DNA from 3 places in the Pseudoalteromonas sp. SCSIO 43201 genome. Region 2 is predicted to be linked to each of the others. Evidence: predicted binding sites of a transcription regulator. Region 2 holds the regulator's gene; each other region holds the start of a gene.
What was found. The regulator sigma-54, encoded in region 2, starts transcription at its own class of promoters, with help from an activator protein. The targets are predictions, from matches to a motif close to GTTGGCACGNNNNTNGNNT.
Positions count from the first base shown of each region.

Region 1: a site for sigma-54 is predicted at 2,513-2,531, ahead of J8Z24_RS12965 (P-II family nitrogen regulator). Genes of this name have one in related genera too.
Region 3: a site for sigma-54 is predicted at 2,597-2,615, ahead of flgB (flagellar basal body rod protein FlgB). Genes of this name have one in related genera too.

Region 1 covers NZ_CP072683.1:3,004,542-3,010,404, reverse strand. Annotated here, with positions in the region: gene J8Z24_RS12975 (S10 family peptidase) at 1-880, opposite strand, end outside; gene J8Z24_RS12970 (GGDEF domain-containing response regulator) at 1,155-2,384, shown strand; gene J8Z24_RS12965 (P-II family nitrogen regulator) at 2,573-2,911, shown strand; gene J8Z24_RS12960 (ammonium transporter AmtB) at 2,925-4,154, shown strand; gene mrcB (penicillin-binding protein 1B) at 4,388-5,863, shown strand, end outside.
Region 2 covers NZ_CP072683.1:3,536,362-3,542,224, reverse strand. Annotated here, with positions in the region: gene J8Z24_RS15445 (PTS sugar transporter subunit IIA) at 1-74, opposite strand, end outside; gene hpf (ribosome hibernation promoting factor) at 76-363, opposite strand; gene J8Z24_RS15435 (RNA polymerase factor sigma-54) at 393-1,892, opposite strand; gene lptB (LPS export ABC transporter ATP-binding protein) at 1,939-2,664, opposite strand; gene lptA (lipopolysaccharide transport periplasmic protein LptA) at 2,661-3,215, opposite strand; gene lptC (LPS export ABC transporter periplasmic protein LptC) at 3,205-3,759, opposite strand; gene kdsC (3-deoxy-manno-octulosonate-8-phosphatase KdsC) at 3,756-4,307, opposite strand; gene J8Z24_RS15410 (KpsF/GutQ family sugar-phosphate isomerase) at 4,307-5,278, opposite strand; gene J8Z24_RS15405 (calcium/sodium antiporter) at 5,288-5,863, opposite strand, start outside.
Region 3 covers NZ_CP072683.1:1,349,330-1,355,192, forward strand. Annotated here, with positions in the region: gene flgA (flagellar basal body P-ring formation chaperone FlgA) at 1-53, opposite strand, end outside; gene J8Z24_RS05740 (chemotaxis protein CheV) at 194-1,126, shown strand; gene J8Z24_RS05745 (CheR family methyltransferase) at 1,142-1,975, shown strand; gene flgB (flagellar basal body rod protein FlgB) at 2,649-3,059, shown strand; gene flgC (flagellar basal body rod protein FlgC) at 3,062-3,493, shown strand; gene J8Z24_RS05760 (flagellar hook assembly protein FlgD) at 3,510-4,190, shown strand; gene flgE (flagellar hook protein FlgE) at 4,232-5,632, shown strand; gene J8Z24_RS05770 (flagellar basal body rod protein FlgF) at 5,756-5,863, shown strand, end outside.

The sequences.
Region 1 (5,863 bases), 530 kb from region 2:
CTTTGGCGAGTGCTGGGAGGTATTTGTCGATAGTATATGCTTCTACTTCTGCTAGCACCTCAGGTAGGTCTTTACTTTGAAGCTCGGTTGGTAGGGCCTTATGATACCACGCAGCAGCTGCGTAATAGGGTAAACGGTTAGCAACTTTTACTGGGCCTTGACGCTTGATTCCGATGTCGGTTGGAGATACCAGAATAACGCCGTTTAAATATAACCACTGCTTGTTTTGCATAGCGTGTGCGAGTCCTGCAACACGCGTGGTACCATAGCTTTCACCAATTAAATACTTAGGTGATAACATGCGCTCATTACGATGAATGAAGGTATTTAGCCACTCCGCTAAATATTTTATATCGGCGTTTATTCCAAAAAACATTTTTGTTTGTTCTGGTTTACTGGGATATTTACCTTCAGCATTTTTAAGAACCCGGGAATAGCCAGTATTGACCGGATTGACATATACAATGTCTGCGACATCTAAAACAGAATACGGATTATCTTTTAAACCGTACGGTTGTTGCGGATAACCTTCGTCATCTATTTTTAATACTCTTGGTCCAGTATAAGCGATGTGCATCCATACAGACGCAGAGCCCGGACCACCGTTGAAAGAAATTAATAGTGGACGTTCGCTTACTTCTTTTATATTTTTACGCTGGTAGTAGGTGTAATGTAGCGTGGCGATTGCTTCACCTTTTTCATTCCACACCGGCTGCGTCCCCGTTGTTGCCGTATAGTTTATACGCTTGCCTTTAATTTCAACGCGGTGTTCTGTTGTGATTTTATGATCTATCTCAATGGTGCGGTTGTGTTGTTCAGCTATGCTAGGCAATGAAAACAAAGCACAACTTAAAAACACAAATGACAGTATTTTGTTCATGGCTTCCTCAATAAAACGGTAAGGTATTGCGGCATTAAAAAAGTATTTTAGGTGAAATTCAAAGTCATTGAGACAAACAGAGTAAAAAAACAGCTAGTTTGAAGATAACTGTTCTCAACTCATTTATTATTATGTAACAAATTTGTCTGCTGCTGGTTTTTTTTAGTCCTAGATTCGCGTATATTTAATACTTAATTATGTAGTAATAAAGTATTTAGCCTCGTTAAATTCTTGTTTCACTGCGCTTCTCGTTGTACTTAAGAGATCTCAATCCATGCAAAGAATTCTAATTGTTGAAGACAGTAAGGTCGTACAGCAGGTATTACGACACCTTGCCGCTCAATATCTTGATGTCGCAATTGATTTTGCTTGGTCACTCAAGGAAAGTAAGGCCTTTTTGAGCCAGCATGAATATACATTGGCGCTGGTAGATTTAACGCTGCCCGATGCGATGGACGCAGAAGTTGTGCAGCTTACGCTCAGTCATCAGATCCCAACGGTGGTGTTAACATCGAAAATTGATGAATATAGTCGCCAGCAAATGCTTGAGATGGGGGTGGTAGATTATGTCATCAAAGACAACCGCGATTCTTATCTATACGCAGTCAAGCTTGCATCTCGCCTGTTAAGAAACCAAGGGTGCAAAGCACTAATCGCCGATGATTCAGTGATTAGTCGTGTAGTTATGAAGCAGATGTTAGAAAAGCAGCTTTTTACTGTACTAGAAGCACAAGATGGTGCTGAAGCATTGGAAATGCTGCTCGGAGATCACGATATTAAGTTACTACTTACTGACTTTGCGATGCCAACAATGGACGGCTTTGAGTTGGTAAAGTCGGTGCGAAATAGTCGCGGTCGAGATGAACTTGCCATTATTGGTTTATCTGGGGCAGGCAGTCATGGGCTATCGGCAAAGTTTATCAAATACGGTGCAAATGACTTTTTGGCGAAACCATTTATGAGTGAGGAGTTCCATTGTCGAATTATGCAAACAATGGAGCAGCTTAATTTGATTGCGGAAATCAAAGAGTATGCGCACAGAGACTATCTGACAGGGTTGTACAATCGCCGATACTTTTGCCAACACGCTGAGCGCCTAATAAAAAATAAACCCAACCAGCATATTCTTGCTTTACTCGACCTCGATCACTTTAAGTCGATTAATGACCAATATGGCCATGAAAGTGGCGATGAAGTACTTAAACAGGTCGCTGACTTATTACGCAGTGCTTTTGGGCATTACATAGTCGCTCGAATTGGCGGTGAAGAGTTTGCGCTATTGATCCCAAGCTCAGATCTTAATCGAGCAAAGCAAATGTTAGAAGATTTTCGAGAGCGTTTAGCTAAACAAGCGTTTACGATTGTGCAGGGGAAATACCGATGCACTATCAGTATTGGTATGGCGGCGTGTCAATCAAATACGCTGAGTGAGGTGATGCGTAAAGCCGATAAAGCGCTATATCAAGCTAAAGATAAGCAGCGAAATTGTGTTATTGCGCATTAATATTGCTTTAGTATAGGGTTTTGCACCAACCCAGTTCAGACTTAATAACAATGCACCTAGATGGTGCATTTTTTATGCGTAAAAAGTGCGATTCAGTATTAATTCATTGTTAATTAAGGAATAAAAAATTTGGCATAAAGGTTGGATTACAGCATGTAACAGGATCAACTGTCCTAAGGGGACTTAGTATGAAAATGATAAGTGCAATAATAAAACCATTTAAACTCGACGAAGTGCGCGAAGCGTTGGCCGACTTGGGGATTGAAGGGATGACGGTTGTTGATGTCAAAGGCTTTGGACGTCAACGTGGTCACACCGAGTTATATCGCGGTGCTGAGTATCAGGTCGATTTTATACCGAAAATAAAAATAGAAATTGCGACCTTGGCTGAAAATGCAGAACGTGTAGTAGAGACAGTAACAAAGGCAGCTTTCACTGGCAAAATTGGTGATGGAAAAATCTTTGTATATGACTTAGACCAAATCGTTCGGATCCGTACCGGCGAACTTGATGAAGAAGCGATTTAAGGGGATCCTAACGATGGAAAATACAATCATAGAACTCAAATTCTCATTAAATACTTTTTATTTTTTGATTTCGGGTGTGCTGGTGATGTGGATGGCAGCAGGTTTTGCCATGCTAGAAGCTGGACTTGTTCGTTCCAAAAACACCACTGAGATACTAACCAAAAACGTCGCGCTTTACGCGATAGCTTGTACTATGTATCTGCTTATTGGTTATAACATTATGTATGTTGATAACGCTGAGGGTGGTGTCCTGCCAAGTATTGGCGCGTTAATCGGAAGCGCCGCAACTGATGCGGATCATGCGTTGCAGTCTGACTTTTTCTTTCAAGTTGTCTTTGTGGCTACCGCGATGTCTATTGTTTCTGGTGCGGTAGCTGAGCGAATGAAATTGTGGGCATTTTTAGCGTTTTGTGTTGTGCTTACCGGCTTTATTTATCCTCTTGAAGGGTATTGGACTTGGGGTGGAGGATTTTTATCTGAGCTTGGATTTGTGGATTTTGCAGGTTCTGCCATTGTGCATGGCGCTGGCGCCGCTGCGGCCTTAGCAGGAGTATTATTACTCGGTGCACGTAAAGGCAAGTATGGTAAAAATGGCGAGGTTTATCCTATTCCTGGCTCAAATATGCCACTAGCCACACTTGGTACGTTTATTTTGTGGATGGGGTGGTTTGGCTTTAATGGCGGCTCACAATTATTTTTGGCAGATAAGGAAAATGCCATCGCAGTAAGTCAAATTATGCTCAATACCAATGCCGCAGCCGCTGCGGGTGCGGTGGCGGCTTTATTAGTATGTAAAATGATGTGGGGTAAAGCAGATTTAACAATGGTGCTAAACGGTGCATTAGCTGGCTTAGTAACGATTACCGCAGAGCCTGCTTCACCGACACCGATACTGGCTCTTATCCTTGGTGCGCTTGGTGGAGCACTTGTGGTATTTAGTATTATTGCGCTAGATAAGGCTAAAATTGATGACCCAGTCGGGGCAATTTCAGTGCACGGTGTTTGTGGTGCATTAGGAGTGATGATGGTGCCATTTTCAAACTCAGACGCCACATTTCAAGGTCAAGCGGTTGGGCTTGTGACGATTCTTGGCTTTGTGTTTATCACATCCTACATTGTGTGGAGTGTACTTAAGGCAAGTATGGGGATCCGAGTTGGCGAAGAGGAAGAGCTGAGCGGAATGGATCAACATGACTGCGGCGTAGATGCCTACCCAGAGTTCGTGACAGTTCGCGGACAGTAATACTTATTGGCTCTAGGTCAATATGTGAGGAGTGGTTTATTTTATGTTTACAATGTTTTGCTTGATATAAGACAAAGTCAGTGAACAGATAAGCCGCTCTTAGAGTTCTCGTTGTCTAAATAAAGTGAGTCCAGTGGGCTCACTTTTCTTATTCACCGTGATTGTGCTTTCAGCAGTTGTTAATTTAGGTTACTCTACTATCTTGCGATTCACTTTTCAGTTTTATTTGGGTCATGACGGACAAAAAGAAAACAACACCTACCAAAAAATCAAACGTCAAAGCGAGCACTTCACGTAAAAAAAAGACCCAACCTGCTAGCACTAAGATGCAAAAAGTTAAGCGTAAAATATTAAGCGCGACATGGTCTTTTGTGTGGAAAGGCACGGTAGCGATGATATTTGTCGTGGCAATGTATGTTATCTATCTAGATGCAAAAATAAGCAGGCAATTTGAAGGAAATAAATGGGAACTGCCGGTTCAAGTGTATGCCAGAGCAATGCAGTTTTTTCCTGATCAATACTTGAATGAAAAAGAGGTATTATGGGAGTTAAAACGGCTTAACTACTCCCGTGTAAATCGTATTAGTCGTACCGGTCAATATACGGTACAAGGTCGCACTATCACCATTCACCGTCGAGCATTTGAATTTTATGATGGGCCTGAAAATGCGCGTATTTTTACCCTAAATTTTGCTAGTAAAAAGCTCGCAAGTATTGTTGATAATCAGGGGCGACGTTTATCCGCAGCTCGCCTTGAGCCAGTGCAAATAGCACGTATCGGTAACGAAACTCGCCAAGATAGAGAGTTTGTACCTTTTGATAAGTTTCCCAATATCCTCAAAGAAACATTATTAGTGGTGGAAGATAGAAACTTTTATGACCATCACGGCGTTTCAGTGCTGTCGATTTTGCGTGCGCTTTATACCAATATAAAAGCAGGCCGTACGGTGCAAGGTGGAAGTACGTTAACTCAGCAATTGGCAAAAAACTTTTATCTTACTCGTGAGCGTACACTGATTCGCAAAGTGAATGAGGCATTTATCGCGTTAATTTTGGACTTCCGCTACAGTAAGGATGAAATTCTGGAAGCCTATTTAAATGAAGTGTTTTTAGGTCAAGCGTATAACCAAGGCGTGCATGGCATGGGGTTAGCGGCAGAGTTTTATTTTGCAAAGCCCGTCGATGAATTAGAGTTCGACCAGATTGCAATGCTCATTGCAATGGTCAAAGGTCCTTCTTTTTATAACCCCAGACGTTACCCTGAACGGGTGATGGAAAGACGCGACCTAGTGTTACGATTAATGGTAGAAAACGGCTTAATTACAACGCCTGAATATCGCGTAGCATTGGCGCGACCGATTGATGTTGAGCCTTTAAAAGCCAGTCGTTTACAGTCGTATCCTGGATATCTAGAGTTGGTTAACCGCGAGCTGAAACAGCTAGTTCCTGATGATAGCCTGATTGACTCCGGACTGAGAATATTCACGTATCTAGATTTACAAAAACAAACGGCAATGGAGGAAGCGGTTAAAAAGGGGTTACCATATTTAGAACGCCGCTTTAAAACTGAAGATCTAGAGACCGCAATGTTATCTGTTAACGTTGAAAAGGCTGGCGTGTCAGCACTAGTTGCCGGTAGGCAATTAAAGTTTTCAGGGTTTAATCGGGTGCTGGATACAGAGCGAAACATAGGCTCATTAGTAAAACCT
Region 2 (5,863 bases):
AGAATACGTTTTTTGCTACTAAAAAGGACCGCAGCTTTGCTACAGTCCTTATTCACTAATTCACTTAATTTCATTTTAGTGTCGAGTGAGCTTCTCTTTGTGTTTAATTACTTGACGGTCTAGTTTGTCAATCAGGCCATCAATTGCTGCATACATGTCTTGATGCTCTGTTGATGCAAATAGCTCGCCGCCATTTACGTGCAATGTTGCTTCTGCTTTTTGAACTAGTTTTTCGACATCAAGGATCACATGAACGTTATTGATATGATCAAAGTGCCTCTCAAGCTTCGCAAACTTGTTGGTGACATAATCTCTTAAAGAGTCAGTGATTTCTACATGGCGACCAGTTAAATTTAGTTGCATAAGCATTTTTCCTTCTTGTGTTTAACGTCTTATATCAAGCTTTTACGCTGATTTGACGGTGGAATGGCTAGGGATTCACGATATTTTGCAATCGTGCGTCTCGCTACCTTAATTCCTTGTTCAGCTAAAATATCTGCAATTTTGCTATCACTTAATGGTTTAGCAGTGTTTTCCGCAGCTATTAGCTTTTTGATGAGTGCTCGTATTGCTGTTGAGGAGCACTCACCTCCATTTTCGGTACTGACATGGCTTGAGAAGAAATACTTCAGCTCAAATATGCCCCTTGGTGTGTGCATGTACTTTTGGGTGGTGACACGAGAAATCGTAGATTCGTGCATATCAACCATCTCTGCGACATCGTTTAACACCATAGGTCTCATCGCTTCGGGGCCATGTTCAAAGAATGCCTGTTGTTGTTGCACAATGCAATTGGTAACTTTCAATAAAGTGTCATTGCGACTTTCTAAGCTCTTAATAAACCACTTTGCTTCTTGAAGGTGTGAGCGAATAAACTGGCTATCAGTACTCGATTTAGCAGTTCTCGACATCGCAGCGTAGTGGTCATTTACTCTAATCTTAGGCATCGCATCAGGGTTTAGCTCTACAACCCAGCGGCCTTTCACTTTTTTTACCGACACATCTGGAATAACGTATTCTGGTTCTTCATGAATAATACTCGCAGCTGGCTTAGGGTTAAGACTGTGGATCAGCGTCATAACTTCTTTTAGCTCAGCTTCTTTTAAGCGTGTTTTTTTCGCTAAGGTACGGTAATCACGGCTCGCAAGTAAATCAATGTGCTCGGTCAGGATCATCTTGGTTTCGGTGATCCACGGTGTGTCAGGTGCAAATTGATTTAACTGAATACATAAACATTCTTGCAAACTTCGTGCAGCAATACCGACAGGGTCAAACAACTGGATACGTTTAAGTACGGCTTCGACTTCATCCAACTCTACCGGCTCTTCACTGTTTTCATCATTGATACTTTCTAAAATATCTTCACAGGAAAGCGTTAAAATGCCAGACAGATCTACCGCTTCGATGATGGCAATAGCAATGGCTCTATCTGTTGGGCTAAATGGCGTAAGTTCTAACTGCCACATTAGGTAGTCGTGTAGTGATTCGGAAGTCTCTCCCTGGTAGACGTTATCATCATCAGGTAAAGGAGCTGCGCTTGATGCTGGTGCAGCACTCATATATTCATCCCAAGTCACATCCATGGCAAGATCATCACTAACCGTTTCTTTGCTCATGGCGGTATCTGAGTCCATTTCATACTCGCTGACAGGCGCTTCATCTGAGCTTTGCTGACTATCGTCCGTATTATTTTTATCTTGGCTGTGTTGTTCAGTACTTTCTGCGTCTGCGGTATCGCTTTCTTCCACTTCCAATAGTGGGTTGCTGTCCAACGCTTCTTGTATTTCTTGCTGTAGATCCAACGTACTAAGCTGCAACAGGCGTATGGCTTGTTGCAGTTGTGGAGTCATTGTAAGTTGCTGCCCCATGCGCAGCTGTAATGATTGCCTCATGTATCTCTAACAATCCCTTTTAACAGTTATTAATACTACGTCTTAACTATAGCTTGAATTGTTCGCCTAGGTAGACATCTCTTACGGTTTGATCCGCTAAAACATGTTCTGGCGTACCAGCGGCGATTAATTCACCGTGTGAAACGATGTAGGCTTTTTCACATACGTCCAGCGTTTCTCTTACATTGTGGTCGGTGATCAGTACACCGATCCCACGATTTTTAAGGTGCTCAATGATTGTCTTTATATCTAACACTGAAATTGGATCAACGCCAGCAAAAGGTTCATCTAACAAGATAAACTTAGGATTAGCGGCTAAAGCACGAGCAATTTCTACCCGTCTTCTCTCTCCTCCAGATAATGCCATCCCTTGAGAATCACGGATGTGTTGGATATTAAATTCATCCAACAACTCATTAAGCTGAGCTTCTCTTTCAACTTTAGACAAATCTTTGCGGGTTTCCAAAATAGCCATGAGGTTTTGATATACCGTTAGCTTCCTAAATATGGATGACTCTTGAGGTAAATATCCAATCCCTAGGCGTGCGCGACTGTGCATCGGGAGTAGGGTGATATCCTCATCATCGATTTGTATAAAGCCTTTGTCACTTGGTACTAAGCCCACAATCATATAAAAAGTAGTGGTTTTCCCCGCACCATTAGGGCCAAGTAAACCAACGATGCTACCTGCTTCGACACTCAGTCCTACATTTTTGACAACTTGGCGACCTTTATAACTTTTTGCCAAGCCTGTTGCTTTGAGCTCGCTCATGAATTGTTACCTTTTTCCTGTGGATCTTCACTTTTTTCCACGCTGGTGTCAGATTTCTTTTCAACAGGAACCAGAATTGTTCTAACCCGAGAGTCGCCCTGTTCAGAGCGCTCGGCACTAATGAGTTGCTTTTCGATATGATAAGTAATGACTTGTGCACTACTTTTTTGACCCGCTTGCGATATTTCAGCATTGCCAGTAAGTACTAATTTTAATTCGGCAACATCATAGCGAATTTCATTAGCCGCTGCGCGTAAGGTTGTACCATCTGCCTGAGCTTCTTCAAAAACCGCAGGGTTGCCAGTAGCAATTAGTAGCTGCTTATTTGAACCAAGCTCAGCGCGGCGGTGCACTTCCAAACGATCAGCATTGATTTTTCTTGTGCCATGAATAATGACAACGTTTTGCTCGAAAATGCCTATGTTACTTTGCAGTTGAGCTTGCTGACGGCCAGCATCGATAATGACTTCATTTTGCTCTGCAGCAGCTGCGAAAGTGGAACTTGCGAGCAAGCCGACGAAAACTAATTTGTTAATTATTTTACTGGTCATAATAAATTGTCTTTGTATGGTTGATGAGCTCAATCAGCTGTTTTTGCAAGTCTGCATGTAGGCCTTTACCGGTAATTTTAAGGCTAGGGCCTGTGATAATGACGGGGTGTTCTGATTTCATCAACTTTTGTTTAATTTCAACCCTGACATTGTCGGCATTGATAGTACTGATCATTGCGTCTGGTGTGAGGTTTTTTGCTAAAACATCCCCTTCTAAAATCAGGGTGTTGTTCTCGTATAATGTGGCTTCCAATGCGCTTATCTGCCAATTTTGCTCACCGTTATATAATGTAAAAATGGGTTTTGCAAAGTGGCTAAAACCAAGGTCTTGATAAAGTTCCATTTTATCAGCAGTCACATGGTAGTTTAGTAAGCCATTTTCACTGTAGGTAGTCTGCTCTAATGCGGTCGCCACATAATCGGGTTTAGCAAGTGGTTCATCGTCACTTTTCTTGTTGATTTCTGATGCGTTAAACATCGGCGACCACAGCCAAATCATCAGCGCACTAAAAGTAATGAGCAGAATGACACGAAGCACAGTCATGTACTTGACCCTGTAGTGGTAAGAGGGTGGTTTTGGCTGAGCATGAGCAGATCTGTTAACTCTCTGACGGCGCCAAAGCCTCCCGGCATCAAAGTGGTATAGTGGGCAATGCGTTTTATCAGCGGATGTGCATCATTCACGGCGACAGCAAAGCCAACTTGCTCCATCACTGGCAGATCAGGGCCATCATCGCCAATATAGGCAATGTCTGCATCCTTCAGATTAAGCTGCGTTTTTAGTGCTTCATATGCCACTAGCTTGTTTTCTTGACCTTGGTAAATATGCGTTACATTTAAACTAGTCATGCGTTGCTGAACTATTTGTGAATGTCTACCTGTGATGACCGCAACCTCAATACCGCAGTTTACTAGCGCTTTGATACCGAAGCCGTCTTTGGTATTGAATGCCTTTAATTCTTCACCGTTGTTACCTAGATAAATGCGTCCGTCAGAGAATACACCGTCAATATCGCAAATTAAGAGTTTAATTTGAGTTGCTTTTTGCCAAGCATCTGTTGAGATATCTTGATAAAGGTCACTAAACTGCATCATAGCACTCCCGCTCTAAGTAAATCTTGGGTATTCAATGCACCCACAGGGACATTATTCTCGTCAACCACAATTAGTCCATTGATGCGTTTATTTTCCATAATATTTAGCACCTCAGCAGCGAGCATATCGGCGCGTGCGGTGGTACTTTTTGCGGTCATAACTTGTGTGATTGGCGTTGTGTGTATGTCTACTTTTTGTTCTATGATACGGCGCAAGTCACCGTCTGTAAAAATACCTTGCAATTGTGTCTGCTCGTCGACAATCGCTGTCATTCCAAGACTTTTTGCAGACATTTCGAAAAGGGCTTCTTTGACGGTACAGTTGCTACTGACCATAGGAATGGCACTGTCTTTGTGCATGATGTCAGCGACTGTGAGTAATAGTCGTTTGCCTAAACTTCCTCCCGGGTGAGAAAGCGCGAAATCATCGGCAGTAAATCCTCTGGCTTCAAGTAGAGCAACTGCTAATGCGTCTCCCATAACCAGCGTTGCTGTGGTACTTGCTGTGGGCGCTAATCCTAGTGGGCACGCCTCTTTTGACACTTTAACGCAAAGGTGAACACTAGCGTTGCGAGCCATGGTTGAGCTTGGGTTGCCTGTCATAGAGATCACAGGTGCACCTAAACGTTTAATTATCGGTAAGATTGAGATAACTTCTTGGGTTTCACCTGAATTTGATATCATCAAAACCACATCATCTTTGGTGATCATACCTAAATCGCCATGACTAGCCTCACCTGGGTGCACGAAAAAAGCAGGGCTTCCTGTGCTGGCGAGTGTAGCGGCAATTTTATTTCCAATATGACCTGACTTACCCATACCAATAACAATAATTCGACCTTGGCAATTAAACATTATTTTACAAGCTTGCTCAAACTGTTGATCGACAAACTGCTGCACTTCCTCTATTGCTGCAAGCTCAGTAGCAAACACTTGATTAGCAGATTCAATAAATGGGGTCGTTGTCACGTGTATTCCTTAAATGATGTAGTAAATATATCCGATAAAGCAGGCGAGTAACAAACCACCTTCAAAGCGGTTGATACGACGTTTACCAGTAATGCTTAAGCTCATAATAAGTAGCAATAGTGTTGCACCAAGCATAATAAATATATCACGAGCCGCGATATTGGTATCTAATACGGAGGGATTGATGATCCCCGCAATAGACAGTACCGCAAGGATATTAAAAATATTCGAACCAATGATATTACCTAGCGCTAAGTCGTCTTCATTTTTTAATACGCCAGCTACACAGGCTGCGAGTTCAGGTAAACTGGTTCCTACCGCGATGATAGTTAACCCAATCAATAAGTCGCTCATCCCAAAGTACTTTGCAATATCAACAGCTGCACCCACCAGATAATCGGCGCTAACGGGGAGCAAAATCATACCAACAACAAGCCAAAAAATAGCTTTTTGTGTGGGGACATTATCCGGCACCTCTTCACACGCTTCACTAACGAAAGGATCGTCATTGCTGTTGCCGCTGCGTTTGGTAATGATAATTAAGGTAAGGAGAAATGCTGCGAAGCCAATAAGCAGTAATATACC
Region 3 (5,863 bases), 1.7 Mb from region 2:
TGAGCGAACAAACAAAAAAGTTGAATGTAACGGGTTTTTTTTAACAAACTCATGATGTTTCGACTATGCTTATGGGGTGAAACAAGGTATAAAGATTCTGCTTTAATAACTGCACCTAATCAAGGGTGGTAAACCATATCAGAGTCGAAGCAAAGATCGTTCCGATTAGCGGTTTATACAGTAGGAGATTGAAATGGCAGGTATTTTAGACTCGGTTAACCAACGAACACAACTGGTTGGTCAAAACCGTCTCGAGCTATTACTTTTTCGGCTTCAAGGTCGACAACGCTTCGGCATCAATGTGTTTAAAGTCCGGGAAGTGCTGCAATGCCCAGCACTCACGAGTATGCCAAAGTCAAACCCTCTAATCAGGGGGGTAGCCCATATTCGTGGTCAAACTATTTCTGTGATAGACATGTCACTTGCAGTAGGTGGGCCACCTATTCAGGATATTCGCAATTGTTTTATTGTTATTGCTGAGTACAACCGTTCCGTTCAGGGCTTTTTAGTTAGTGCTGTTGAGCGTATCGTCAACATGAACTGGGAAAAAATAATGCCGCCACCGTCTGGTGCAGGCCGTTATTCGTACCTGACAGCGGTAACTGAAATTGAAAATGAATTAGTTGAAATTTTAGATGTAGAAAAGATTCTCAATGAGATCTGTCCAATCAATACAGAAGTGAGTGCCGATATTGTATCTGATGGTGAGATGCAAAAAGATCTTGGTGAACGTATAGTATTCATTGCTGACGACTCAGCTGTGGCTCGTAATCAGGTAAAACGTGCGCTTGAGCCTCTGGGTGTTCAAACCGAGCTGGCTAAAAATGGTAAGGAGGCGTTAATCAGATTACGAGAGATAGCAGAAGTAGACTGTCAAAATAATGTCACTGAGCGCGTTGGATTATTAATTTCTGATGTTGAAATGCCTGAAATGGACGGCTATACATTAACAGCAGAAATAAAAGCGGATCCGAAATTAGCGCCATTGCATGTAATACTTCATACTTCATTGAGTGGTGTATTTAATCAAGCGATGATAGAAAAAGTCGGCGCTGATGATTTTATTGCAAAGTTTAACCCTGATGAGTTGGCAGCAGCGGTTAAAAAATGGGTTCACTGTGATTAAAGCTGGTGGTAGCACTTGGAAAATAAGCATTTAGAGCAAAAAGAGTACGATCAATTTAGAACTTTTTTGGAACAACAGTGCGGTATTGTGCTGGGTGACAATAAGTTATACTTGGTTAAAAGTAGGTTAGCCCCTCTTATGGCTCGTTTCGGTGTGGAAACGCTTTCATCTTTAGTGGTTAAAACGCTTAGTCCACATGAGCGGCAACTGCGTGCCGCCGTGGTTGATGCAATGACCACAAATGAAACGCTTTGGTTCCGCGACACTTACCCATTTGAGCTAATCAAAACCAAAATTTTGCCAGAGTTTAAAGACTTAAGGCGACCGGTAAAGATTTGGTCTGCTGCCAGTTCGTCAGGACAGGAACCGTATTCGATAGCGATGTCGGCGAATGAATATACAAGCAAGAGCCCAGGCTCGCTGAAGATGGGTGTACAAATTGTAGGCACTGATATATCTAACACTATGTTAGATATGTGCAAGAACGCGGAATATGATGCACTTGCACTAGCCAGAGGCTTATCCCCAGAGCGCAGAAAGAAATTTTTCACTGATAGTGGTAATGGCATGGCAAAGGTGGTTGAGCCAATCCGCAAAATGGTGAGCTTTAGGCATTTGAACCTACTTGATTCTTATGCGCTGATGGGAAAGTTTGATGTGATATTCTGTCGCAACGTGCTGATTTACTTTGCACCTGAGGTGAAGGCAAAAATAATTTCGCAGTTTGCGCAATCACTTAATCCAAATGGGTATTTGTTTTTGGGAGCCTCAGAGTCAATGGCCGGGTTAAGCGATGACTTCAACATGATCAGGTGTAATCCTGGTATCATTTATCAGAAGAAAGCTTAACACAATAATGGCAGCAGGGAAGCTTGCCTGTTGATTTATTGCGGTACAAAAACGCTGTACCCAGCAGGTGCCTTAAACTTTGACAACAACTTCACTAACTGTAACAGCCTCTTTCATCTAGTGAGCTATTTTTAGACTCTAAATTCTTACTGATAATATTAATCCACTTAACCAATTTGAGCTCGAAATAATAACTTATTATCCAGCCGCTGTGATCCCTAATACCAATTACCTTAATTAAGAGGTCTATTTTCAGGCGAGAAAATCTTGTCAATAACCGTCTTATGCTGAGGTACCTACGCTCTGTAGGCAGGCAAAAATTTCGCTATTGAGTTGCTCTAAATAAACAAGACACTTTTAACGCAGTTCGCATCAGATTTACTCCTTCAAATTGAGTCGGCATTATACAAACCAGTACCACTCCGCCAAGTTACTTTAAACGCTCTGCCGTTATTTTATTCACATAGGCATACTCTTGAGATTGTCACAATCGTGAAAGTCATCCCTTTAATGCCGATACAAATTCCCTATATTGTACTGTGTAAACTGATACAAAGAATATTAACTGCTATTGATATGCTACTACCCTCTTGAATTGTAAGGATTTAAAATAAATTTCTAATTGGCCTGAATATTGCTTTTACCTAATGAGTCAAATTTTTGGAGTGAGATAATGGCAATCAGTTTCGATAAAGCGTTGGGTGTACATCAGCACACAATGCTACTTCGTTCTCAACGTGCTGAAATTTTAGCAAGCAATATCGCAAATGCAGATACTCCAGGATATAAAGCGAAAGATATCGATTTTGCGAGTGCCTTGAAAGCGGCAAAGTCATCGCAAAGAAGCGGCAATGATATGGTCAGAACAGATGCCAAGCACCTAAGTGGTGGTACTAAAATGAGTAATTCATCTGAGCTATATCGTTCGCCAAATCAAGCAGATACAGGTGATGGTAACTCAGTTGATATACAGGTGGAACGAAACTTGTATGTACAAAACGCATTAGAGTACCAAGCCAGTATGCAGTTTCTATCTGGTAAGTTCAAAGGGCTTAAAAAAGCTCTAGGTAGTCAAGGGGCATAACGATGAGTTTATATAACGTTTTTGATATAGCAGGTTCTGGCATGAGTGCACAAAATGTGCGCCTGAATACGACCGCGAGTAATATATCTAATGCAAACTCCGTTAGCTCTAGCCAAGATAAAGTATATCGAGCTAGACATCCCGTTTTTGCCGCTGAACTTACCAAGGCCGCAGCGTCTCAAAGCAATGCTGCCGGTTCATCTGTAGGAGTTAAAGTGCTGGGTGTAGTTGAGAGTGATAAGCCACTTCAAGTGGAGTATAACCCCAATCATCCCAGTGCAGATGCAAATGGCTACATTTATAAACCGAATGTGAATGTGGTGGAAGAGATGGCAAATATGATTTCAGCGTCCCGTTCATATCAAACCAATGTACAAGTTGCAGATGCAGCAAAACAGATGCTGACAAAAACGCTGCAACTAGGCCAGCGCTAATTGGGAGTAACAGCTGATGAGTAATAACGTAAATGCCACATCAACGGGTGTAGATTCACTCTACTGGGACAGGCAAAAGCAGGCCGAGGAGCAAAAGCCCAGAGATGAGTTGTCGCAAGAAGACTTTTTCTCGCTACTTACTCAACAGCTGTCCTTTCAGGATCCGAGTAAACCTGCTGATAATGACCAGATGATTGCGCAAATGACGAGTTTTACAATGGCTGAGGGGATTTCGAAGCTTAATGAGAACTTTGACTCGTTAGCAGCATCCATGACTTCAAACTCGGCATTACAAGCGTCAACATTAATTGGTAAAAAGGCGTTGCTGGAGTCTACGACACTAGAGCATGGTGGAGATTCCTTATCTAAAGGCTCTGTTATTGTTCAAGAGCCGGTACAGAATTTATCCGTAGGAATTTATGACGAAGCTGGTGCCCTGGTGAATACATTAGAGCTCGGTGAGCAAAGCGCCGGTGCTGTGAGGTTTACGTGGGACGGTAAAAATAAAGACGGTGAAACAATGCCTCCGGGTGAGTACACCATCAAAGCTGAAGGGATGATTGAAGGTGAGTACCAGACACTTCCATCTGCGACATTCAGAAATATAGATAGTGTGAATGTTAATGGTGCAAATGGCATCGTTATTAACACGAAAGAAGGCGCGGTGCGCTTAACTGACATTGCTGAAATAGCATAATAGTTTTAGAGAATTAACCTTAAGAAATTAGAGGTGAGAGTATGAGTTTTAACATAGCATTGACAGGTATTGCGGCCGCGCAAAAAGACTTGGATGTAACGGCAAATAACATCGCTAACGTAAACACCACAGGCTTTAAAGAGTCTCGAGCAGAATTTGCTGATGTATACGCTTCGTCTGTTTTTAGTTCAGGTAAAACGAAAAATGGTGATGGTGTGCAAACCACTATGGTTGCGCAGCAATTTCACCAAGGTTCACTCAAGTTTACACAGAATTCACTTGATTTGGCGATTGAGGGTGAGGGCTATTTTGCCATGTCAAACTCATTACAGTCACAGGACTTCACGTATTCTAGAGCTGGCGCGTTTAAACTCAATAAAGACAACTTTATTGTAAACGCCAAAGGTGACTATTTGCAGGGGTTCCCAGTTGACCCCTCAACAGGTGATACCACATCATTGAGTTTGAGTACCACGTCGCCAGTACAAATCCCAGACGCGTCAGGCTCGCCTCGTGCCACATCTCAGATTTATACGTCGTTCAACCTTGATGCAACGGTTCAGCCACCGACGATTGCGTTTGACCCAGAGCAACGCGCGTCGTATAACTCCAGAACGGCTATTACCGTGTATGATTCGCTTGGTGAGTCTCATACGCTACAGCTATTTTTCAGAAAAACAGCTGACAATGAATGGTCTACCTATGCAACGTTAGATGACAAACCGTTTAACCATAATGCCAGACAGATTGATCCGACGGCAACGCCACCAATTCCGTATACGCCTGTCAGTGTATTTCGCTTTGATGCCAGTGGTATTCCATCACAGACTGCTGCTGACCCATCAGCAACGCCGCTAGTTTTTAATAATAATACCGGTTCGACTTTTAACCCGCTCAGTCTGGCAGGCCCACAAGACGCAACGGATCCGACAATTGGTATGTCGAATTTGCTTGATAATGGTGCGACTTTTCCCAATGATATTGTCGTAAACTGGCGCGATGAAGCAAACACAGCGCAAAAGCTGCCGACTCAATACTCGTCAGGTCGATTTGAAGTAAAAGCATTGGAACAAGATGGTGCCACAGTTGGCCGTTTGGCGGGAATTGATATTGGCTCTGATGGTAAGGTAGTTGCATCTTACACTAATGGCGACTCCACTTATTTAGGTCAAGTTGCATTAGTACGTTTTCCAAATTCACAAGGCCTACAAGCGATAGGCAATACTGAATGGAAGAAGAGTCTATCCTCTGGTGAACCACTGGCAGGGGAACCTAACACTGGTACTTTAGGCAGTATTAGCTCTTCAGCCTTAGAGCAGTCAAACGTAAACTTAACTAATGAGCTGGTTGACTTGATAAGCGCACAGCGTAATTTCCAGGCTAACTCGCGAGCACTCGAAGTTAATTCAACATTACAACAGAATATATTACAGATACGATAATATATTATGCCCTCCAAAGGCTGCTTCTCAAGCAGCCTTTTTTATTCCCGTCAAAAACACTTCACCATTTTGGCATTGAGTTTGCATTACATATACCAAGTTAGAATTTTATAGGTCATCGTCATGGATAAAATGGTGTATATCGCGATGTCAGGCGCTAAGCAAAGCTTACGTGGTGTGGCGTTAAAAGCGAATAACCTAGCAAATGCCAACACGACTGGCTTCAAAGCG